Regions from separate parts of the Lysinibacillus sp. NPDC092081 genome, predicted to be linked through region 2. Evidence: predicted binding sites of a transcription regulator. Region 2 holds the regulator's gene; each other region holds the start of a gene.
The links. The regulator LexA, encoded in region 2, represses DNA repair genes until DNA is damaged. The targets are predictions, from matches to a motif close to CGAACATATGTTCG.
Positions count from the first base shown of each region.

Region 1: uvrB (excinuclease ABC subunit UvrB) is a predicted target of LexA. The motif match lies at 4,666-4,679, and genes of this name have one in related genera.
Region 3: parE (DNA topoisomerase IV subunit B) is a predicted target of LexA. The motif match lies at 6,195-6,208, and genes of this name have one in related genera.

Region 1 is NZ_JBIVRU010000017.1:76,256-84,539, forward strand. It holds gene secA (preprotein translocase subunit SecA) at 1-972, shown strand, start outside; gene ACIQLB_RS19625 (competence protein ComK) at 1,361-1,906, shown strand; one part of gene prfB (peptide chain release factor 2) at 2,096-2,170, shown strand; one part of gene prfB (peptide chain release factor 2) at 2,172-3,200, shown strand; gene ACIQLB_RS19635 (competence protein ComK) at 3,271-3,780, opposite strand; gene ACIQLB_RS19640 (IDEAL domain-containing protein) at 4,008-4,250, shown strand; gene uvrB (excinuclease ABC subunit UvrB) at 4,753-6,732, shown strand; gene uvrA (excinuclease ABC subunit UvrA) at 6,740-8,284, shown strand, end outside.
Region 2 is NZ_JBIVRU010000001.1:551,662-559,945, reverse strand. It holds gene ACIQLB_RS02945 (gamma-glutamyl-gamma-aminobutyrate hydrolase family protein) at 69-791, shown strand; gene lexA (transcriptional repressor LexA) at 958-1,575, opposite strand; gene yneA (cell division suppressor protein YneA) at 1,740-2,054, shown strand; gene ACIQLB_RS02930 (YneB family resolvase-like protein) at 2,051-2,719, shown strand; gene ACIQLB_RS02925 (DJ-1/PfpI family protein) at 3,028-3,567, opposite strand; gene ACIQLB_RS02920 (GNAT family N-acetyltransferase) at 3,633-4,145, opposite strand; gene ACIQLB_RS02915 (DUF896 domain-containing protein) at 4,355-4,597, shown strand; gene tkt (transketolase) at 4,724-6,718, shown strand; gene ACIQLB_RS02905 (hypothetical protein) at 6,747-7,094, opposite strand; gene ACIQLB_RS02900 (serine hydrolase domain-containing protein) at 7,259-7,888, shown strand; gene ACIQLB_RS02895 (hypothetical protein) at 7,885-8,196, shown strand; gene ACIQLB_RS02890 (HAD family hydrolase) at 8,210-8,284, shown strand, end outside.
Region 3 is NZ_JBIVRU010000004.1:75,886-84,169, forward strand. It holds gene ACIQLB_RS09380 (endospore germination permease) at 1-1,290, opposite strand, end outside; gene ACIQLB_RS09385 (hypothetical protein) at 1,329-1,556, opposite strand; gene ACIQLB_RS09390 (Ger(x)C family spore germination protein) at 1,566-2,765, opposite strand; gene ACIQLB_RS09395 (spore germination protein) at 2,780-4,327, opposite strand; gene ACIQLB_RS09400 (HesB/YadR/YfhF family protein) at 4,633-4,923, opposite strand; gene plsY (glycerol-3-phosphate 1-O-acyltransferase PlsY) at 4,942-5,544, opposite strand; gene parE (DNA topoisomerase IV subunit B) at 6,229-8,205, shown strand; gene parC (DNA topoisomerase IV subunit A) at 8,202-8,284, shown strand, end outside.

The DNA of each region.
Region 1 (8,284 bases), on a different contig from region 2:
GAATCTCGTCGTATCGATAATCAGTTGCGTGGTCGTTCTGGTCGTCAAGGGAACCCAGGGATTACTCAATTCTATCTGTCACTAGAAGATGAATTAATGCGTCGTTTTGGCTCTGATAATATGAAATCCATGATGATGAAATTAGGAATGGACGATTCACAGCCACTACAATCTAAAGTTGTTTCAAGAGCAGTAGAATCAGCTCAAAAACGTGTTGAAGGTAATAACTTCGATGCTCGTAAACGTCTATTACAATATGATGATGTGCTACGTCAGCAACGTGAGATTATTTATAAAGAGCGTTACGATGTATTAGAAACAGAAAATATGCGTGTGCTTGTTGAGTCTATGATTCAAGAAACGATCGACAACGTTGTCGCATTGTATACACAAGGTGAGCAAAAGGATTGGCACTTAAAAGCAATTGATGACTATGTTGCAGCAAACCTATTAGATGAAGGCGATCTGAAGGTGGAAGATTTCCAAGGTAAATCCGCAGAAGAGATTAACCAGCTAATTTCTAACGCTGTTCAAGTACGTTATGATGAAAAAGAAGAACAGCTTACGCCAGAACGTATGCGTGAATTTGAAAAGGTTATCTTATTACGTTCAATTGATACGAAGTGGATTGATCATATCGATGCTATGGATCAGCTACGTCAAGGTATCCATCTTCGTGCTTATGGTCAAAATGACCCGCTTCGTGAGTATCAACAAGAGGGCTTTGCTATGTTTGAGGATATGGTCGCTTCCATTCGCGAAGATGTAGCAAAATATGCGATGAAGGCAGAAATCCATCATAATTTAGAGCGTGAGGAAGTTGCAAAAGGTCAAGCTGTTAATCCGAAAGAGGATGGCGGTTCAGCTCCGAAAAAACAACCTGTCCGTAAGGCTGAAAATGTCGGACGTAATGATTTATGTCCGTGCGGAAGCGGTAAGAAATTTAAAAACTGCCATGGTGCAGCTCAATAAGTTAACGATTATGAAAAAGATCATTTTAACTGAATGTTAAAATGGTCTTTTTCTATGTTTTGATAGAGAGCTTAAATCTGTTGGGATATTAGAAAATTCAGAAAAAGATACATAATACTACAACAATAGGTAAATAGTTCAATAAAAAGGGTAATGTTTATAACTTTTTTCTGATTTATTATGAGTATATACGAATAGTATGAAAATTTTGAAAATTCAAACTTATTTTCTTTAGATAAGGGGATGATTCATGTGTGGATATAAAAATCCTCGAGAATAGGAGTCCTGGTAAGACCTTCTCGAGGAAATACATTGGAGTATACCAATATATTTATTAGTATACTCCTCTTTACTAGAAAAAATAAATATTATTTTAAGGAGGATTAACATGCATTGTGATGACATTATGAGTAGTGAAACGATGCTGTATATACCGGAGTATGATGCCCATGGAAACTTGTGCACACGCGTAATAGAAAGGGATAACGAATATATTTCAAAATTAGCACCGACAAAATTAATGGATTATAATCTACGTTATTTTGGTTCAAGCTTAAGAGGGGCTTTCGATGGCTCGAAAATGATACTTGGCAAGTTGAATAAAAATCCCATAGTTGTTCATGAACGAAGTAATATTGTATGGTTTCCAAGTAAGTCTTATTTACGACCTGAATGTAAATGGTTTGCTGTTCATCATATCGAGGACTATCAAGCTGTAGATAATAAGCATACAAAAGTAGTTTTTATGAACGGCTATAAATTTAATGTGGATCTAAGTGTCAGAGCATTTGAATCCAGAATTCAAAGAGCGTTTTTACTAAAATATAAACTGGAGAAACGAATGAAGCATTTACTAGTTCAATATGATCAAGGTAGAGTATTCCGACAAATGGCGAACAACGTTATCTTTGAAGATGAAGCTGAAAATGATTGACACACTATACTGTATTGTAAAAAAGTATGTTTTCCGCCGTAAAAACGTTATAATAAAGAGATACGGGGCTTGAAAAAATGAAGTATGAGTATTTTAAAATCATTTTTTGTACTGATTTTTCTAAAAGCTTAGGTGGTTATCATAGAAGTGAAAAGATAGCCCCATTAATAATGTTCGGAGGATTTAACAATGATTGAATTAGCAGATGTACGTAACGCGTTAGACACTTCAGCCGGAAAATTGGCGGATTTTAGGGGGTCTCTTTGACTTAGAAAACAAAGAGGCACGCATTCAGGAATTAGATGAATTGATGCTTGAGCCAGGCTTTTGGGATGATCAGCAAGGCGCACAGGTAATCATTAATGAAAGCAATGGCTTAAAGGCAATTGTTAATGAATATAAAGATTTATTGGAAACACATGAGAACCTAGATATGACGCTAGAGCTATTGCGAGAAGAGCCTGATGAAGAATTGCATGAAGAGCTAGGCAATGAATTAGTAGAATTCCAGCAAAAAATGGGCGATTTTGAGCTACAATTACTATTAAGCGGTCCATACGATCAAAATAATGCGATTTTAGAGCTGCACCCAGGAGCAGGTGGTACGGAATCTCAGGATTGGGGCTCAATGCTGCTTCGTATGTACACACGCTGGGCGGAAAAACGTGGCTTTAAAGTCGAAACCGTTGATTATCTTCCAGGCGATGAAGCAGGTATTAAATCTGTAACATTGTCCATTAAGGGCCATAATGCTTACGGCTATTTGCAAGCAGAAAAAGGTGTCCATCGTTTAGTGCGTATTTCACCATTTGACTCTTCGGGTCGTCGTCATACATCATTCGTTTCTTGTGACGTTATGCCTGAATTCGATGACAATATTGAAATTGATATTCGTACAGAGGACTTAAAAATTGACACGTATCGTGCAACAGGTGCAGGTGGTCAGCATATTAATACGACAGATTCAGCTGTTCGTATTACGCACACTCCAACTGGTACTGTCGTACAATGTCAGGCAGAACGTTCACAAATTAAAAACCGTGAAAAAGCCATGACGATGTTAAAAGGGAAACTCTATCAATTAGAGATCGAAAAGCAGCAAGCACAGCTAGATGAAATCCGTGGTGAACAGAAGGAAATCGGCTGGGGCTCACAAATTCGTTCATATGTATTCCATCCATATTCAATGGTGAAGGATCATCGTACAAATGAAGAAACAGGTAATGTAGGAGCGGTGATGGATGGCGATGTAGATCCATTCATTAATGCATACTTACGTTCAAAAATCGGGTAATGAAAGCCCCTCAGAGGCACAGTAAAATTGTGCTTTTGAGGGGGTTTTTTAGTTCTGCGAAAAAATTCTATTAAAAAGGTGGATGATACGGAGTGTCTTGGCTAATCTCCTTCCGCTCATTCATGTAATGCTTATAGAGCATCGATGCATTGACAAATTGCTTACTAATCGAAGCATATTGAATAGGTAGTTCAATCTGTTTATTATTTTTCAGTGTGACGATACAGCCCATTTTACTCGGTACAATATTCGCAATGGCGTGAAGTCCAATCCAAATATTGTGGACAGAGTTTGGCGAATATGTTGGGAAAAAAATACATGGATAACCGTAATCATAAGCAACAACGATTGGAAGCTTATGCTGATTGCCGAAGAAGCGTTTGGCGGAATGTTTTGCTGCTTCATAGGTTGTTCCAAGTGAAATACAAGATTTTCGTAATATATGCATTGGCTTTCGTGTGACGATCAGTTCATTATGCTTATCAATTACCCGTGTGAAAATTTTAGAGTCGTACTGAATTGGCTGAAGTAAATAGGTGTTGAAAGATATTAAATATGCATTGACGTAGTTTGCTGACATATATGTAAGCCTCCTTTTTCTATTTATTATTGAAGTGTAAAACACAAATTTGAATTCAGAAAATATAGATAAAAGAAGAAAACCATTGCTGTTTTAAGCAAATGCTTAAAGAAATTACTAGAAACAGCAAGAGATTAATAGTAAATCGAAAGTGATTTTCAGTTCTTATGCATTGCATTTTAAATTCAATTTTCATATAATTTAGAAAAGGATCGAGGTGAGATTCGTTGGATAAATATTATTCGTATACAGATTTTCTAAAAGCCGTTGGTCAGTCAAAGAAAGTTGACGAGGCAGAGAAATTATTAAACGAGATTTATTTAGATTTATTTTTAAATCATATCCAGCGTAAGCATCGTGAAGAGCAGCTCATGGTTCTGATAGATAGAGCACTCGATGAAAAAGATGAAATGGCATTTCATCTATACGCAGCCGAACTAGTAGCTTTACACCAAGATGCAAGTGAATAATATGACGAGCCCGCTCTCCGCTTATTGGAGGGCGGGATTTTTTTGCTTTTTTATTTCCAAGATTGGTGATTGAATATCTTGAATTTGTTTAGGTTCTGATTGGATATATAGTAAGACGGGAATCGAAATTTCGTGGGATCTGAGCAGTTTTGAGCCTACCTGAGTAGTTCTATCGGCCACCGGATCAGTTCTATGACTAACCCGATCAGTTTTCAAGTTACCTGAGCAGTTCTATGGCCAACCCGATCACAATGCATAACCTCACCTGAGCGTTCGGTTATGCATTTACATCTTCCTATCTCGATTAGCTAACATTTGGAAAGGGTAATCTATTTATAGATAGGCTGTAATTGAATATTTTAGTACATATGTTCTATCAGAATCATCTTAAATATAACAAATGAAAAAATATTTACAAACATTCGTTCGTTAAATGTTCGAAATTTTAATAATGCTATGCTAAAATATATGTACAAATTGGAAGGAAAGGACGGGGACATGTGTGCAAACATTTGATTTACAAGCGCCATATACGCCTAATGGAGATCAGCCACAGGCAATTGCGGAATTAGTGGAGGGTGTACTTGCAGGTAAACGACATCAAACATTGCTCGGTGCAACAGGAACAGGAAAAACGTTTACGATTTCTAATGTCATTAAACAGGTAAAAAAACCGACACTTATTATGGCACACAATAAAACATTAGCTGGTCAATTATATAGTGAGTTTAAAGAGTTCTTCCCTAATAATGCAGTTGAATACTTTGTCAGCTACTATGATTACTTTCAGCCAGAGGCCTATGTACCGCAGACGGATACTTATATCGAGAAAGATTCAAGCATTAATGATGAAATTGATAAGTTGCGTCACTCTGCGACATCTTCATTATTCGAGCGTGATGATGTCATTATTATTGCATCCGTGTCCTGTATATATGGTCTAGGTTCTCCAGAAGAATATCGTGAAATGGTCGTGTCAGTGCGAACTGGAATGGAAATTGAACGTAATCAGTTGCTTCGAAAATTAGTCGATGTACAGTATGAGCGTAATGATGTGAGTTTTACACGTGGGACGTTTCGGGTACGTGGTGATGTAGTGGAAATATTCCCTGCATCCCGTGACGAACAATGTATCCGCGTGGAATTTTTTGGAGACGAGATCGATCGAATTCGCGAAGTGGATGCGTTAACTGGAGAAATACTAGCGGATCGTGATCATGTAGCTATTTTCCCAGCATCCCACTTCGTTACACGAGAAGAAAAAATGCGAAAAGCCATTGAAAATATTGAAAAAGAGTTGGAGGAGCGTCTAACACTTTTACGTGCAGAGAATAGATTATTGGAGGCACAACGTTTAGAGCAACGTACTCGTTATGATTTAGAAATGATGGGTGAAATGGGCTTTTGCTCAGGTATCGAAAACTACTCGCGTCATTTAACCTTGCGTGAAGCGGGAGCAACGCCATATACGCTACTTGACTATTTCCCTGATGATTTTTTACTTGTTGTTGATGAAAGTCACGTTACTTTGCCACAAGTTCGAGGGATGTATAACGGTGACCAAGCACGTAAAGGTGTGCTAGTTGAGCATGGCTTCCGTTTGCCATCTGCACTAGATAATCGCCCTTTACGTTTTGAAGAATATGAGAAACATATACATCAAGCTATTTATGTATCAGCAACACCTGGCCCGTATGAGCTTGAGCATACTCCGGAAATGGTGCAGCAAATTATTCGTCCAACAGGGCTGCTTGATCCACAAATTGACGTACGTCCTATTGAAGGGCAAATTGATGATTTAATCGATGAGATTCAAGGTCGTATTGCCCGTGATGAACGAGTGCTCGTTACAACATTGACGAAAAAAATGTCAGAGGATTTATCAGCTTATTTGAAAGAAATGGGCTTAAAGGTGGAGTACTTGCATTCGGAGATTAAGACGCTAGAGCGTATTGAAATTATTCGCGAGCTGCGCAAAGGTACTTATGATGTGCTAATCGGCATTAACTTATTGCGAGAAGGGCTTGATATTCCTGAGGTTTCCCTTGTGGCGATTTTAGATGCTGACAAGGAAGGATTTTTACGTTCAGAGCGTTCACTCATTCAAACAATTGGACGTGCGGCGCGTAATGCCAATGGCCATGTCATTATGTACGCAGATAATATGACGGATTCGATGAAAAAGGCGATTGAAGAAACGAAGCGTCGTCGAACAATGCAAATGGCGTATAACGAAGAGCATGGCATTACACCGAAAACGATTGTTAAGAAAATTCCTGATGTAATTCGTGCGACACAGGTGGCAGAGGAAGAAGAGTCTTATGTAACGAAGGCAACGAAAGGTAAGAAGCTGACGAAGGCGGAAAAAGAGCAGTTACTTGCTTCTCTAGAAGTAGAAATGAAGGAAGCAGCAAAAGCACTCGATTTCGAACGTGCTGCTGAGCTGCGCGATACAATATTTGAATTGAAGGTAGAAGGGTGAATGGCTTGTGAAAAATACTGAAATAGTCGTGCAAGGCGCACGAGCACATAATTTAAAAAATATCAATGTCACAATTCCACGCGATCAATTAGTAGTGCTAACAGGTTTATCGGGCTCAGGGAAATCGTCATTAGCGTTTGATACGATTTATGCAGAGGGACAACGTCGCTATGTGGAATCCCTTTCAGCCTATGCCCGTCAATTCCTTGGTCAAATGGATAAACCAGATGTCGATGCGATTGAGGGATTATCTCCTGCTATTTCAATCGATCAAAAAACGACGAGCCGTAACCCACGTTCTACAGTTGGGACAGTAACGGAAATCTATGATTATTTACGTTTGCTATTTGCGCGCATCGGTAAGCCTATTTGTCCAAATCATGGTATTGAGATTACCTCCCAAACAATTGAGCAAATGGTCGATCGTTTATTAACTTATCCAGAAAGAACGAAAATGCAGTTGCTTGCTCCAATGGTGTCAGGGCGTAAAGGAACGCATGTAAAGCTACTAGAAGATTTAAAAAAGCAAGGCTTTGTTCGGGTACGTATCGACAGTGAGCTACGTGATTTAGATGATGCAATTGAACTTGATAAAAACAAAAAGCATTCAATAGAAGTAGTCATCGATCGTGTTGTGATGAAGGAAGGTGTCGCGGCACGTCTTAGTGATTCCTTAGAGACAGCATTACGTTTGGCAGATGGGCGTGTCCTTGTCGATGTGATGGAACATGAGGAATTATTATTTAGTGAGCATCATGCTTGTCCATTATGTGGATTTTCAATCGGTGAGCTAGAGCCTCGCATGTTTTCATTTAATAGTCCATTTGGAGCTTGTCCAAGCTGTGATGGCTTAGGCTCGACACAAGAGGTAGATCTTGATTTAGTAGTGCCTGATTGGGACCGTAGTTTATTAGAGCATGCTATAGCACCGTGGGAACCAACAAGCTCTCAATATTATCCACAGTTATTAAAGGCTGTATGCGATCATTATAATATCCCGATGGACGTCCCAGTAAAGGATCTTCCGAAAGAACAGATGGATAAAATTTTATATGGTTCTGGTACAGAGAAAATCCACTTCCATTATGAAAATGAGTTTGGCAATGTGCGAGATCAAATGATTGAATTTGAAGGTGTTGTCCGTAATGTGGAGCGCCGTTTTAAAGAGACAACGTCTGATTACGTGCGTGAACAAATGGAAAAATATATGGCGCAGCAAGCATGTCCTTCTTGTAAAGGTTATCGCTTAAAGCCTGAAACATTAGCTGTAAAACTAGCAGATAAACATATTGGTGAAGTTACACAGTATTCAATTCAGGAAGCTGATACATTTTTCAAAGAGCTGGATTTATCAGAAAAGGATATGAAAATCGCTCGACTTGTCTTACGAGAAATTGAAGAACGACTGGGTTTCCTTGTCAATGTAGGGTTAGATTATTTAACGTTAAGTCGAGCAGCAGGAACACTTTCGGGGGGAGAGGCTCAACGAATTCGCCTTGCGACACAAATCGGCTCGCGTTTAACCGGTGTCCTCTATATTTTAGACGAGCCG
Region 2 (8,284 bases):
TAGTCTTCACCAAGCGTGCTTTTACAAGTAGTTAATGAGAGAATCTGGTAGATCATGGAGGGGATAAGATGAAACCAATTATCGGTATAACGGCTTTTGCGGAGGATGATTTGTCCTCAAGATTAAATGCTGCTTATAGCAAAAGTATAATTGATGCTGGGGGTGTTCCACTTATAATTCCGCTTGGAGTTGAAGAGGATGTAGCACAAATTTTATCGTTGACGGACGGATTATTACTATCGGGTGGCTATGATGTACATCCATTCCTCTTTGATGCAGAACCTACACCAAAATTAGGGAAGGTTCATCCTGAAAGAGATACAGTAGAGCTTGCATTAATTAAAGCGGCTTATATTCGGCAAATGCCGATTCTCGGAATTTGCCGAGGGCTTCAAATACTGAATGTTGCGTTTGGAGGCACAGTCTATCAGGATATTGAAAGCGAGTACCATAGTCGAAAATTAATAAAGCACATGCAACAAGCGGCACGAGGCGTTACTACACATCATGTTAATCTAACACCTGATACATTATTAAAAACGATTATTGAGGAAGAAAAAATTGCTGTGAATTCATTTCATCATCAGGCAATAAACGTAGTAGCAGAAAAATTGGAAGTGGTAGCAAAATCAAGTGATGGTATCGTTGAAGCGGTAGTACACGAAGATTTACCATTTTGTCTAGCAGTACAGTGGCATCCTGAGGAGTTAGCTATTGCAGGAGATGAAGTATCAAAGAAACTATTTACTGCATTTGTAAAGGCAAGTTTGAAATTTAAGGTAGAGGCATAAAATTTTATAAGCATAGATTTTTTTATCAAGGGCAAGTGCTAAGTATAAGAATCCATTTTAAAGTGGGTTCTTTTTTAGTGAATAAAGTGGAAAAGATAAGAAAAAGAGGTATATGCTCTTACGTGAACATAAAATCCTCTTTTTATATTTTAATATTGAGATACTTTTAATGTACACGACGATATAGACCTACAACTTGCCCCAAAATAGAAACTTGGTCTACGATAATTGGCTCCATTGTTGAGTTTTCAGGTTGTAAACGGAAATGATTTTTTTCCTTGAAGAAACGCTTTACAGTAGCTTCATCTTCTTCAGTCATTGCTACGACAATATCACCATTATCAGCTGTTGCTTTTTGTTTAACAATAACTAAATCTCCGTCTAAAATACCAGCTTCAATCATTGATTCACCCATAATTTCTAGCATAAATAATTGATCTTCACTAGTACCATAAGTATCTGGTAGTGGGAAATATTCATCGATATTTTCAATAGCCGTTATCGGAGAACCTGCAGTAACCTTCCCAACAAGTGGGACATGTATAACATGTTGCTTTTGAATAGAATCCTCTGGCTCTAGAATTTCAATGGCACGTGGTTTAGTTGGATCGCGTCGAATCAAGCCTTTTTGCTCTAAACGAGATAAATGTCCATGAACTGTGGAGCTTGAAGCAAGTCCAACTGCTTCACCAATCTCACGTACAGAAGGTGGATACCCCTTTGCGCGCACTTCTTCTTTAATGAACTCTAATATGGCCTCTTGTCTTTTCGAAACTTTTTTCATGATTGCTCACCTCTTTTTTTCTAATCATTCTACTTATTAGTAGTATAACAGAATGCGAACACTTAAGCAAACATAGGTTCGAAAAGTGTTTGACAAAAACGTTTGTTCGCATTATTATAAGAACATATATTCCGAACAAACATTCTTGAAAAGGGGTTTTAAACATGAACTGGTTAAAGAAAAATCCACATATTACAACTTTATTAGGAGCTTGTCTACTTTTTGCAGCATACCTTTTTATAACAGACCCAGGCGATGTAACGTACACAGAAATTGAAATCGCACATGGTGATAGCTTATGGTCGTTAGCCGATCAATACCGTGGTAAAATGAAAACGGATGAATGGATTAAGCTTGTGAAAACAGAAAATGAATTATCGAACATACAAATTATTGCAGGTAAATCTCTAGTGATTCCAGTAGTGGGTGACCAACCCAACCCTATAAATTCAATTGAAATTGCGAGAAATGTAAAATGATTAATAATCAACAATCGGCTGTTGTCTATTGCCGTGTGAGTACAGAAAAAGAGACACAAAGTTCCTCGTTAGAACGTCAGCAAGAGGAGTTGATGCGCTATGCTAAAGAACAGGGCTACGAAGTGAAGCTTGTTTTTAAGGATAAGCATAGCGGCTATGATGTGGAACGTGAAGGATTATTAGAAATGCTCGATTTCATTAAAGAAAAAGAAATAGAAGCATTATTCGTGCAGGATGAAACACGCTTAGGACGTGGAAATGCTCGAATGGCAGTGTTGCATCTATTGCAGAAAACTGAAACGGATGTTTTTTCTATGCGAGACGAGGGACCTTTACAATTAAATGAAATGGATACGATGCTTCTAGAAATTTTAGCAATTGTAGAGGAGTACCAGCGCAGAATCCATAATGCTAAAATACGCCGTGGCATGCGTCGTGCAGTTGAAAATGGCTATCGTCCTGAAAAAAATTTATCCAATCGTGGAAATCCAAACGGTCAAGAACGTAAAGATGTACCTGTAGAAGAAATTGTAAAGCTACGTAATCGAGGCTTCACCTTTGAGGAAATCGCCATGACTCTTAGAGGTCTAGGCTTTGATGTAAGCAAAGCCACTGTCCATAGGAGATATCGGGAACATCAAGAGGGAAGCGGGCAAATAAAGTGACGTTTTAATCAGTGGGAGTATGTCGTCCCGCTGATTTTTTAATTTTTAAAGGTTCTAGATGGAGACGAAAGACCAAGAAGTGATGGTAAGCTCCCGAAGTGACGGATAGAACCCAATCGACGAATAGAATGAATCACTAAAATCCATTTACCATGTTTGATTAAGAGTGAACTATATCCAGTAGCCAAAAAAAAATAAGAGAAGTAGCGATTTCTACCTCTCTTCCTCATAAATTCTCTATAATGTTGAAAAACATTTATATCATCTATTACTGTAACTAAGGTTTCATATTAATTAGCGCAATTTTGTTATTCTCTGTACCAATTCTCATCAAAAGAGAGATGCAGGGCTTTTCCAAAAGTAATGCCAAATTGTATAAAACCTCTACCTCTTGCAGTGATTATGTTGCCATCTTGTACAACTAGGTCTTCAGAGAAATGACTAAGATCAAAGAAGCCTAACTTATTTATACCTTCCGGTGATAATCCTACAGTATATTTTTTGTTCTTTAATACTTCAGCTTTCGCTAAAAGAGATGGAGAGCTAGAGATACTTGCAATGATTACTCCTTTGGCATTCGCATTCCTAATAAAATCAATTAATTCTTGCTCATTTATTAGTAACGCTATATCCATACACCCTGGTAGCAACAAGCTATCGATTTCGTCAAGATTAACTTCACTTATTTGTGTATCGGCTATACAAGATAACCCAGATTCCCCTTTAATTTTTTCATCGTTTAACCCAACAGTAATAGTGGGTTTATTTCCTTGCATTAATATAGATAATGCTACGCTCAACTCATATTCACTAAATTGGGAATACAATAATATAGCGGTCTTTTTCATATCATTCTCCCATCTATTTTAAAACGAAGATTTAGAACTCGACATAGCAATCTAGTGAAAGTATCTTATGCCCATTCCTCATCTAAAACAGCATAGTAGTATTCGTCCCACCACTCATCTCCATTTGGGATGCACTTTTTAAAATAACCCTCGCGTCTCATGCCGATTTTCTCCATCACTCGATAGGATGGGATATTTTCTGGCTGGCATGTTGCAATAATTCTATGAAGTTTCATTTCTTTAAATCCGTAGTCCAGTACAGCCCTTGCTGCTTCAGAGGCATATCCATTATTGTAATAGTTCGGATTCAATACCCAGCCAATCTCATACGTATGGTCCCCAAAATATTGATGGAAAGTAATATGACCAATAACAATATTTTCGCTTAGTAAAATAATAGGGAAGTATTTTGCTTTTTCACCGCTATTTTCTGAAACAAATTTTTTTGCTTCTTCCTCATTAAAAACGCCCTCGGGAATATACTCCATTACAGTAGGGTTTGAAGTATATTCATAGACTGCTTGCCAATCTTGAATTTCAAATTCTCTTATTAATAGTCTTTTCGTTTTGATAAACAATTTATATTCCTCCAAGCATAAATCGATTATAGTTTTGGAACCCTATAAATTAGTTATACACTTGTATTTTCCTAAAGTCATGTAATTTATGGTATTTATTTCAAAAAATTAAGGGTACTAGAAAGGTTGGTATAACTGCATTTTAAGGGGAAACATGCTATACTTTGCATACCATATTCATTAAGATATGTATTGAAAGGTGTGTAACTATGTTATCAAAAGAAAAAATTAACCGAATCAATGAACTTTCTGCTAAGTCTAAAAGTGGTACATTAACCGAGGCAGAAGCTAAGGAACGAACAGCGCTTCGTAAGGAGTATCTAGATACATTTAGAGCAACGATGCGTGATACAATTGAAAACGTAAAAGTGGTAGATGCTGAAGGAAATGATGTAACACCAGAAAAAGTTAAACAAGCTAAACAAGCGAAAAAAAATAAATTTCTAAATTAATGTGACACATTTCTATAAAGTATGTAACAAAACGTTAATAGTATAACAAAAATATTGTTTTCTGAAGCAATGTTGACTAAACTGTATAAGAACAATATATAGGACGAGAAAGGATGTCACAAAATAATGACTCAACATGCGGATCAACTAGCGATTAATGCTATCCGAACTTTGTCAATCGATGCAATTGAAAAAGCAAACTCAGGTCACCCAGGTTTACCGATGGGGGCTGCGCCAATGGCTTATACGCTTTGGACAAAACAACTTCGCCATAATCCGGCTAATCCAAAATGGTATAACCGCGATCGTTTTGTACTTTCTGCAGGTCATGGCTCTATGCTTTTATACAGCCTACTTCACCTTGGGGGCTACGGCTTACCAATGGAAGAAATTCAAAACTTCCGTCAATGGGATTCATTAACTCCAGGACATCCTGAATATGGTCATACTGTTGGGGTAGAGGCAACGACAGGTCCTCTAGGTCAAGGTATTGCTATGACAGTTGGTATGGCAATGGCTGAACGCCATTTAGCAGCTACTTACAATAAACCAGGACATGACATCGTTGATCACTATACATTTGCACTTTGTGGCGATGGCGATTTAATGGAAGGTGTAGCAGCTGAAGCTATCTCATTAGCTGGTCACTTAAAACTTGAAAAGTTAATCGTTTTATACGATTCAAACGATATTTCTTTAGATGGTGATTTAGAAAAATCATTCTCAGAAAATGTCCAAAAGCGTTTTGAATCTTATGGCTGGAACTATTTAAAAGTTGCGGATGGTACAGATGTTGAAGCAATTAACACAGGTATCGAAGAAGCTAAAAAATCAACTGGCAAACCAACACTTATCGAAGTGAAAACTGTTATCGGTTTTGGTTCACCAAACAAATCAGGTAAAGCTGCTTCTCACGGTGCACCACTTGGTCAAGAAGAGGTCGTTTTAACAAAAGCAGCTTATGAATGGGCACACGAGCCATTCCAAATTCCTGCTGAAGCATATGATACATTCGCAGCAGCTGCTAAAGTTCAAGGGGCACAACCTGAAGAAGCTTGGAATGCTAAGTTTGAAGCATATAAGCAAGAGTTCCCAGAATTAGCAGTACAATTTGAAAATGCTATGAATGGTCAATTACCAGAGGATTTCGCTTCAGAATTACCAGTTTATGAAGCAGGTAAATCAGTAGCTACTCGTTCTTCTTCTGGAGATGCAATTAATGCCATTGCGAAGAAAACACCATCATTCTTCGGTGGTTCAGCTGACCTTGCTGGGTCAAATAAAACTACGATGAAAGATGCTGGAGATTTCTCTGCAGACGATTATGCTGGCCGTAATATTTGGTTTGGTGTACGTGAATTTGCTATGGGTGCAGCTATGAACGGTATGGCACTTCACGGTGGTCTTAACGTATTCGGTGGTACATTCTTCGTATTCTCTGATTATGTTCGTCCAGCGGTACGTCTTTCTGCATTAATGGGTCTTCCTGTTACTTATGTATTTACACATGACTCAATCGCTGTAGGGGAAGATGGTCCGACACATGAACCAATCGAGCATCTTTCATCTTTACGTGCAATGCCAAACTTATCTGTTGTTCGTCCAGCTGATGCAAATGAATCAGCAGTTGCATGGGAGCTAGCAGTAGCATCTGAAAAAACACCAACAGTTTTAGTATTATCTCGTCAAAACTTACCTGTACTTGACGCATCTATTGATACAGTACGTGAAGGTGTTACTAAAGGTGCTTATACAGTGTCTCCTGCTACAAAAGAAGTGGCAGATGCCATTTTAATTGCAACAGGTTCTGAGGTTTCACTTGCAATCGAAGCACAAAAAGCTCTAAAAGCTGATGGTATGGATGTAGCAGTTGTTTCAATGCCATCTATGGATCGCTTCGAAAAACAAGACGCAGCTTACAAAGAATCTGTTCTTCCAAAAGCTGTAACAAAACGTCTTGCAATCGAAATGGGCTCATCATTCGGCTGGCATAAATACACTGGTTTTGATGGGGACGTTCTTGCAATTGACAAGTTCGGCGCTTCTGCTCCAGGTGAAATAGTAATGGAAAAATACGGCTTCACAGTAGAAAATGTTGTAGCGAAGGTAAAAGCGCTATAATTAATAAAATACCGCAATACTCAGTAGGTTAAATCTCCTCTGAGTACTGCGGTATTTTTTCATGTTTAGAGGACTTCACTAAAGAAATCCAAATAGCTGCACAATGAATTAGAAGCATAACGACAAAACAGAAAAAGCCCTTGGTACTTCCTCCTAAATTTAGCTCATCTGCAATAATGCCACTAAACCAAAGCAGTTGACCTGTGACAATGACAGAGAGGCCTGCAAAAAGTAAACAAAACCAAATAGATACTTTTTTTATAATCACAATAATGAGTAGTAAAACAGCAAAAAGTAGGGTAACTTCAAAAATCGGATCCAGTAGTGAAAACACATTATCATTGACGAAATGCTTATAAGTGAATCGAGTATCCATATGACACCTCCTTAAAAACATTAACGATTTTGGTAATAAAAGGTTTCTGGTGGGTGTATAGAGACTTTTGTTAGTATTATTTCCCATTTGATATACAATGATAGTATGAGCTTTTAGAATATTTTAGCCATCAAAGGATGGATGATCGCAAAAGGGGTATTTAAATGAAGCTACAAACTATACTTACTCAAGTAAAGGGAACTTTCTCACAATTAGATTGTACAGGTGGCGGAGTTATTATTAATAAACATGGTCACACCATACTAGAAGAATATTTTGGTGTGCAAGGACAACAACAAGACGCGAAGAAGGTAGATCCACATACTCTTTTTCATCTCGCTTCAGTTCGCAAAACCTATGTAGGATTTGCTGTAGCATATGCGATTTATCATAACTATATAGTCTCAATAGATGATAGACTAAGTGATTATTTAAAAGATGAAAAAGTCTATGCAAATGTGTCGATTAGACATCTTCTAACACATACTCACGGTTTACGTCGGCAAAACGAAAAAGTAATAAAGGAATTCAAAGCAGGCTATAACTGGGCATATCGAGATATTAATGTAGAACTACTTGCCAAAATCATTTTTAAAGTCACAGGAAAAACAATTGCTGAAATTGTGGATGAGCAAGTATTTCAGACATTGTCTTTAACTGAAACGAATTGGTTTAGTGAAAAAAACGAACAACATATAGATGTAATACATAATGATAGTCCATTTTGGTATGAAAGTGATAAATGTGATGGCAGGCGCATCTTGATAAAGGGAGGTTACATGGAAAACAAATGATACCAGAAGAAATCATACAGTTATTAACGACAATACAATCCCCGAATACTAAACCAAAGAGCTTGCCAACTAACGGCTTTTTCTGGTTTGTTCAGCCACAACAGAGTGAAGGAATTACTGAGTTAAGCCCAATAGTACCACAAGGAAGCTTTCAACTACTTGGTTATACAAGTGTTGCTTTATTGGTAATTCCAAAAGAAAATATTGTGGCAGTCCGTGGATTTAACAGCTTTGGTTCACCTGAAGGGTTTGATTACATTAAGGATATTCATGATTTTGGTTCAACCGTATATCAATCAATAGTTTAAAGGAGAGCTAGTTATGAAAAAGTATCGTGTAGTTTTATTTGATTTAGATGGCACATTATCTGATCCTAAAATTGGCATAACGAAATCA
Region 3 (8,284 bases), on a different contig from region 2:
AGTGCTGGTACTATTACTTTGAATAGAATTACCGTTATTACTATTACTTTCACCTTTTGTAGCATTACCGCTATTGCTACTACTATTACTCTGTGAAGAATTAACGTTGTTATTGCTACCTGCACCTTGAATAGAATTACCGTTATTACTACCACTTTCATTCTGTGTACTACAATTACTTTTTGTATTATTTCCTTGATTACCGTTAATTTTGCGAATCTTCGCGACAATTAATAAAACTAGTGGTAAAAAAATCATGAAAACGAAGGAAAATATAGGCCATATTTCTCTATTGTAAATATCTGAATGAATGATATTAGGATGAACAATTTGTGAAAGTCCAAGGATTATCATTCCGAGTGGAAAAATGAGCGGTCGATGATTGTTAATTTTACATATTTGTGCGATGCCGATGACCGCAGCGTAAAAGTACATAAAAGTTCTAATATAAATTGATATAATCCACATGGCTGCCATAATAACTTCAATACGCTGCAAAAAATTCCCGATTGAAATTCTTTGAGCTAATGAATAGCTTGGAAATGTCCTAGATGCTGTATTTGCCGGACCTAGGACAAGGATAGACAGCGTAATGATAGTAACTAAGACAATCCCCCCAATAATTGAGCCAATGTAAAAACCTTTTTGTGCAGATTTTTGGACGTTAACTGCGGAAGGGAATATCGTTAATAACATAGCAAGTGGGAATGAAAAAAGACTTATAAATAGAATCATACTAAAGAATATTGATTTTTTGGGCGTTTCCATTATTGGCTGTAAATTTTCAATCTTGATGGATGGTGAAATACAAACTACAAAGAAAATAAAAATTAAAATAAATATAGGAAATAGTATTTCTGCAGAACGAGCAAAAACTTCAATTCCGAGAAATGCAGCATACATAATGATAATACTGAACAGAAATGCAAAGGCCATCGTAGGTGTTTCTGGCATAATTTCCGTTTTCATGAAAATTCCAATGAAATATAATAATTCACCTGCAGAAAGAAGGGCTATAAGAATAAAGCCAATCGAAGTAAATTTTCCGAAAAAGCGACCTAGTATCTTTTCATTAGCCTCTACAAATGTAAGGGTAGGTGTTCTATTTCCGAAAGCAACGAAAAGCTTTATTACGGGTAAACTTATAACGACACCAATGATCGCTGCAATCCATGCATCTTGCTTTGCTTCGATTGTTACACTAGCAGGGAGAATTAAAATGGCTGTCCCAATTGAAAAGAGAAGGGTAATGATCATAAATTGTCTTGAACTAATTATTTCTTTTTCCATATGAACACTACCCCTTTCTCTTAACATAAAGTTCCTTATTATTTTGTCAGGGAGACGATTAAATCTTTAATAGGTGAAAAAATAAAGGTAATCAAATCAAGTGGGCTTGGAATTTTGATATTTAATGAGACCCCAATATTTAATGCAGCACCGATTAATAAAAAAATCGAAAAAATAACAATCGTTTTCGTTTCTTTATTTTTTTTTAATTTTGGAATGAAGACAAAGGCAATAACAGCAGAAATTATTAGTATGAATATCGTCATAATCAAGGCTTATTCTCCCTTCGACTTACTCACTAATGAGTTTTCCATCGTTCCTACTCCTTGTGTGTTGACATGTACTTCAACTTTCACTGGTAGCTCTTGAAATATCGTTAGCCAGTCTTTTTTAATTTTTTTCCACTCTTTAGGATTTGTACGATGAAGTTCTTCACCAAAACCAAAAATATCGACCCTGTAATTTTGCTGAACTGAACGGATTGTTTCTTCAATTCGTTTTTTAATAAGTTCTTCTGTTTTTTTATTTATGAAGTGAATCGATTTTTCTTTCGTAAGGTCTATTTTACATAGAACTTCTCCAACATTTTGGTCAACATCTATAAGAACATCGATTTTGGGAGCTCCATTTTCAAATTTACCTTTTATTTTCGTCTTTGAGTGCGTAATCTCTGTTGCTAACGTATCTCCCTTAGGGCAAGCAATGATTTCAATTGTACTTTGTATTTTGTCCCTTAAAAAACTTAGGCTTCTACTCTCATCTTCCGTTAAAAGACCAATGAGTTTACCTTTTTTAAAAACTGCTAAGCCCGTATACTTCAATAGCACAGGAGGTTTCGATTTATTAACATTCGTTTGTTCCATGCCAACATTTTTATTCCCTTGTATTTCAATGGCAGAAATGACTACGCTTGTTGTTTTATTATTTAAAGTATTGATTAATTCATCAATTTTAATGGATTCGGTTGTACCCCACGTTTTCTCCGACGTTTTAAGAGAATTTAGTAATTTATTAGCTGGTACTTTTTCGATAGGTGTTAATACATTTAACACTTCATCGGCAGTCGCGTCATGGGCAACGATGACTTCGAAATCATTTCTGAATTCATGATCTCTTGAAATCAAATCTAACGTTTCGTTAATTCCTTCTTTTGCCAATTCGTCGCCAAGCACAACTATTTGAAGATGAGAAAAATAAAGTTTTCTAGCTGTTTCTGTTGTCATTTTTCTAATGGCCTCAAAGACCGTCGCACCTGTTGAATGATAGGTAATAACGGGTGATCGCCCTGAAGAAGGCTGTTTTGAAGAAATTTCACCAGGAACCACAACTTGAACAGTTATTTTAAATTCATTATCAGCTTTATCTATACCTAATGCTGCGACAATTGCTAATTCATTGAGCTCACGCTTACTCCAGCAACCACTTAAAAGCAACGTAAGAATCATTAGTAAACATATTGCCTTAAATTTTGACATCGTTCATTCCTCGTTTACACATCCGATTGATTCCTTTTTTTCGTATTAAAATATTTATGACCCCTGACAGTATTTTTTTGACTAATTAAGCGTGGTCGGGTCAATAAAGCTCTACGAGGGAACAACACTAGTGCGTCTTTTTGATCTTTTAGAATTAATGGGCCGAATGGACTTAAATATGGAACACCGAACGTTCGTATACTGCATAAGTGTAGGACGATAATCATAAGGCCAAACATTAAACCAAACAATCCAAGTATTGAAGCTAAAATCATTAATGGGAAACGAAGAGCACGAACTGTATTAGATAAGCCGTAAGCAGGGAACAGGAAGCTACAAATGGCTGTTAATGCCACAATAATAACCATTACGGCTGATACAATTCCAGCCTCTACGGCAGCTTGACCGATTACTAATGTTCCAACAATGGATACGGCTGGTCCAATGGTTCTTGGCATTCGAAGACCTGCTTCTCTTAACACCTCGAATGCAACCTCCATAATGAGTGCCTCGACTATGGCAGGGAAGGGGACTCCTTCTCGTTGAGATGCAACACTTATTAGCATAGGAGTTGGTAGCATTTCTTGATGGAAGGTGGTGATAGCTACATAAAGCGATGGTGCCACCAAAGCTAGACTAATACCGAAAAACCTCAATAAACGTACAAGAGAACTAATCATCCAATGCTGATAATAATCTTCAGCAGATTGTAAAAAGGCTGTAAATAGAGCTGGTACAATTAGGACAAACGGTGAACCGTCCACTAGAATTGCAATTTTTCCGTCTAATATTTCACCAGCAATAACATCAGGTCGTTCAGAATTATAAACTGTAGGGAATATGGTGGCTTTAGAATCTTGAATAAAATCTTCAATGTAGCCGCCTTCCAAAATACCATCAATATTAATACGATCTAATCTGGCAAGAACCTCTGCTACTATTTTGTCATTCGCAATGCCATTTAAATACATAACAGCAACATCTGTTTTTGTTACTTCACCGATAATACGGGACTTGATCCAGAGATTCGGACTTTTTATTTTTCGACGGACCAGAGCAGTGTTCGTACGTAATGTTTCCGTAAAGGATTCCCTTGGACCTCTAATGACCGACTCTGTTGATGGCTCCATAACGGCTCTATCTTTCGGGCCTTTTGTACTTGTTACGATACCAGTTGAAGACTCATCTAATAAGATGACCGTATCACCATTCAAAATCGAAGTATAAAGTGCTGAAAAATGGAAAATATCATTAACATCGCCGACTGTTAAACAAGAATCTCTTAAATAGCGAATAATCTTTTCTATTTCTGTATCTTGATTATTTTCTATATCAAGCATTAGTTTATCAATTACAGCATTAGAAATGCTTAATATATCGGATAAGCCATCTACGTAGATGATCGCTAACGTAAATTGTTCAGCTTTTCCAACGGTAATTTCTCGTATGACAAGGTCATCACTATTCCCGAGTGCGTTTTTAATCATCTTCAAATTTTGAGAAAGCGAACTATATAGTTGGTCATTGTTTTGGGAGGTATCAGTAATTTTAGAAATGGACATGTTCGTTCCTCCTCAAGTTTTTACATAAATATAGAATGTACAACTTTGAGAGAAGATAAACCAAGGTTGGAATTGAATTCAAAGAATAAATGCGTTAAAGCGCTCGTTTACATCCGATAAGCTGGAGAGCCCGAAGAAAAAGTAAACGCTCCACCACTTTTGCCCAAGGGATCGAAGCGACCTCGAGGATGTAGCACTTTAGCCTAGACGACTATGATCTAGGTTAACCACAGACAAAATATCTATAATTTCCTTAACAAGAAAAAAGCAGTGTTCCCTTCGTATAAACGAAAGGAAACACTGCTTTATTTTCTATACTCATATTTTAATTCGTCAATTGTAGCATCCACATCTACATATAAACTGTGATCATTGAAAAACCATAAATCTTTTTCATCAATATAGTAGGTAACATCGTCAATAACTGTCTTTACACCAATGTTGATTGGTTCTTCACGTGTCATACCAATAGAAAAGCCTTCGTGAAAAGGATTGGAACCACCATATCTAGCATAAAAACGAATAGTATCTCCGGATTCTACTTCCATCTCTTGTTTAAACCATTGTTGGGCTTCATCTGTTAGTACGATATTCATTTGAATCTCCTCTTTCCGTTACAGCCATTTCACCTTTGGCTCGGTACCATTTTTAATGCGGGCAATATTTGCGCGGTGACGATAAATGATAAAGGTAAATAAACATGCTACTAAGATTCCTAACGCAAAATCACCTGTAACAAAATAATAAACGATTGAATAAAGAAGTGCTACTAAAGCGGCAATCATGGAAGTTAAACTTACAATCTTCGTTAATTTTAATGTTACAATAAAAGCGATAAATAGTAAGACAAATAGAGGCCATGAATATCCTAAGAGAACGCCTGCTGATGTTGCCACCGCTTTTCCTCCACGGAAACCTGCAAAGATCGGGAACATATGACCAATAACGGCTACTAGTCCAAGTATTAGCGAGTGGATAGAGACCTCAGAGAATATAGGAAGAGCTACGAGTAATACGGCTGCTGTACCTTTTAAGACATCCATAATCGTTACGACTATTCCAGCTTTTTTTCCTAAAATACGAAATGTATTGGTTGCACCTAAATTACCACTTCCGTGTTGACGAATATCCGTTTTATAAAAAATTTTGCCTATCCATAATCCAGAAGGTATCGAGCCGATTAGATAAGCACATAAAATAATAAGTCCATTTAGCATAGTTGGACTCCTTTCATTATCACTTGGTACTAATAATATGTAACAAATATTCTACACTTTTTCTCTACAATCTACAATGTCATGAAGGATATTTCTAAGTGAATCTTGAATTCATTACAAAAGATAACTATTTTTCAAGGAATTTTATATGTATTTGATTGTATGTTAGGCTTTTTGACATGATTCATGGAGTCAGCAAGAAAGCCCTTTCTAAAAATATAGGTAGAATGGCAATTTTGTCAATCACCCATTCCTTTGGTAGAATAGAAGTCTATCTTTAATTTCTAGAGTAAGCTAGTATGAATCTTCTTTAGACAGAAGAAACCCATTTATTACTGTACCTGTATATTTTTCAGAGAATATTCAAATGCTTTTGGATGAAAGTTCAAAGCCTTCAGCGATTGGTATCGTTTTGAAAAGGAGATGACCAGAAGTTAGTCATTTGTTGTTTTATGTATGCAACTAAAGTTTACTGCTCTGCGTCAAGGGAATAGAAGAGTTCTTAATACATATTTAAGCAACTATTGCAAACTTTTCTTCCAGTAAAATAGATCAAAACGATGAAGCTGTGAGGAAATTTTAAAAATTTATTGGGCCTGCCACTAGATATTGTTAGGAAATGCTATTATTATTAGTAAGAGAACATAAATAGAACATGCGTTTGTTTTTTGGAGGGGAATTTTTTTGGCGAATAAACAGTCACCAAGCGTCTATAATGATGACGCCATTCAAGTATTAGAAGGATTAGAAGCGGTACGAAAACGACCCGGCATGTATATCGGTTCTACAGATGGCCGTGGACTTCATCACCTTGTATATGAAATCGTAGATAATGCGGTGGATGAAGCACTGGCTGGCTTTGGTTCTCATATCATTGTCAAGATTCATAAAGATCAAAGTATCAGCGTTCGAGACTTCGGCCGTGGAATGCCAACAGGTATGCATAAAATGGGGAAACCGACTCCCGAGATTATCTTTACGGTTTTACATGCTGGTGGTAAATTCGGACAGGGCGGCTATAAAACAAGCGGTGGCTTACACGGTGTAGGTTCTTCTGTTGTTAATGCTTTATCTACTTTTTTAGAAGTAACGATTCACCGCGACGGTAAAAAGTATCGTCAACGTTTTGAAAATGGTGGCAAACCCGTGACGACATTGGAAGAAATCGGGCAAACAAAACAGACAGGAACGCTTGTTCATTTTCTACCTGATGACACGATTTTCTCTGTAACAAAATACAATTATGATACGCTTGCAGAACGTTTACGTGAGTCAGCATTTTTATTAAAAGGCTTAAAAATTGAGTTAATCGATGAACGCGAGGAAGGCAAAGGTGATGTTTTCTTTTATGAGAACGGCATTGAAGCTTTCGTTGCGTATTTGAATGAGGAGAAAGATGTACTTCATCCCGTTAAGTATGTAGAAGGAATTCAAGACGAAATTGAAGTAGAATTCGCCTTCCAATACAACGATGGCTACTCAGAAACAATCCTTTCATTTGTTAACAATGTACGTACACGAGATGGTGGGACACATGAAACTGGTGCCAAGGCAGCGTTAACACGTGTGTTCAATGAATATGCACGAAAAATTGGTCTGTTAAAAGATAAAGATAAAAATCTCGAAGGGACAGACATTCGAGAGGGCTTAGCGGCGATTGTTTCTGTTCGTATACCAGAGCATTTACTACAATTCGAGGGTCAAACGAAGGGTAAACTCGGGACGAGTGAGGCACGCTCGGCAGTGGATAGTGTAGTCTCGGAGCAAATTTTATATGTGCTTGAAGAAAACGCTGAATTGTCTGCATCTCTTGTGCGTAAAGCTATTCGTGCGCAACAAGTACGTGAAGCGGCTCGTAAGGCACGTGAAGATGCACGAAACGGCAAGAAGAGCAAAAAAGGCAGTACGATTCTTTCTGGGAAATTAACACCTGCACAATCTCGAAATGCGGCGAAAAACGAGCTGTATTTAGTCGAAGGTGACTCTGCAGGAGGCTCTGCAAAACAAGGACGAGATCGTACGTTCCAAGCGATTTTACCATTGCGTGGTAAAGTCATAAATACGGAAAAAGCAAAGCTTCAGGATATTATGAAAAACGAGGAAATTTCAACGATTATCCATGCCATTGGTGCTGGCGTCGGAACAGATTTCTCTGTCGAGGATTCATCGTATGACAAAGTCGTTATTATGACCGATGCTGATACTGACGGAGCGCATATTCAAGTGCTGCTATTAACGTTCTTCTATCGCTATATGCGACCATTAATTGAAGCTGGAAAGGTATTTATCGCATTACCACCACTTTATAAAGTATCAAGGGGCACTGGTAAAAAAGAAGTGATTGAATATGCTTGGACCGAAAATGATTTACAAATGGCCATTAAAAAAGTTGGCAAGGGTTACATATTACAACGCTATAAAGGTCTTGGTGAGATGAATGCCGACCAGCTGTGGGATACGACAATGAACCCTGAAACGCGTACATTAATTCGTGTAACGATTGAGGATGGTGCACGTGCTGAAAGACGTGTGACAACATTAATGGGCGATAAGGTAGAGCCACGCCGTAAATGGATCGAAGCTAATGTAGACTTCGGCATGGAGGATGATTCAAATATTTTAGAAAATGAATTCATCCAACAAGAGGAGGACCAAGCATGAGTAGTACGGAAAAGTTTCAAGATTTACCTTTAGAAGAAGTAATGGGTGACCGCTTTGGTCGCTATAGTAAATATATTAT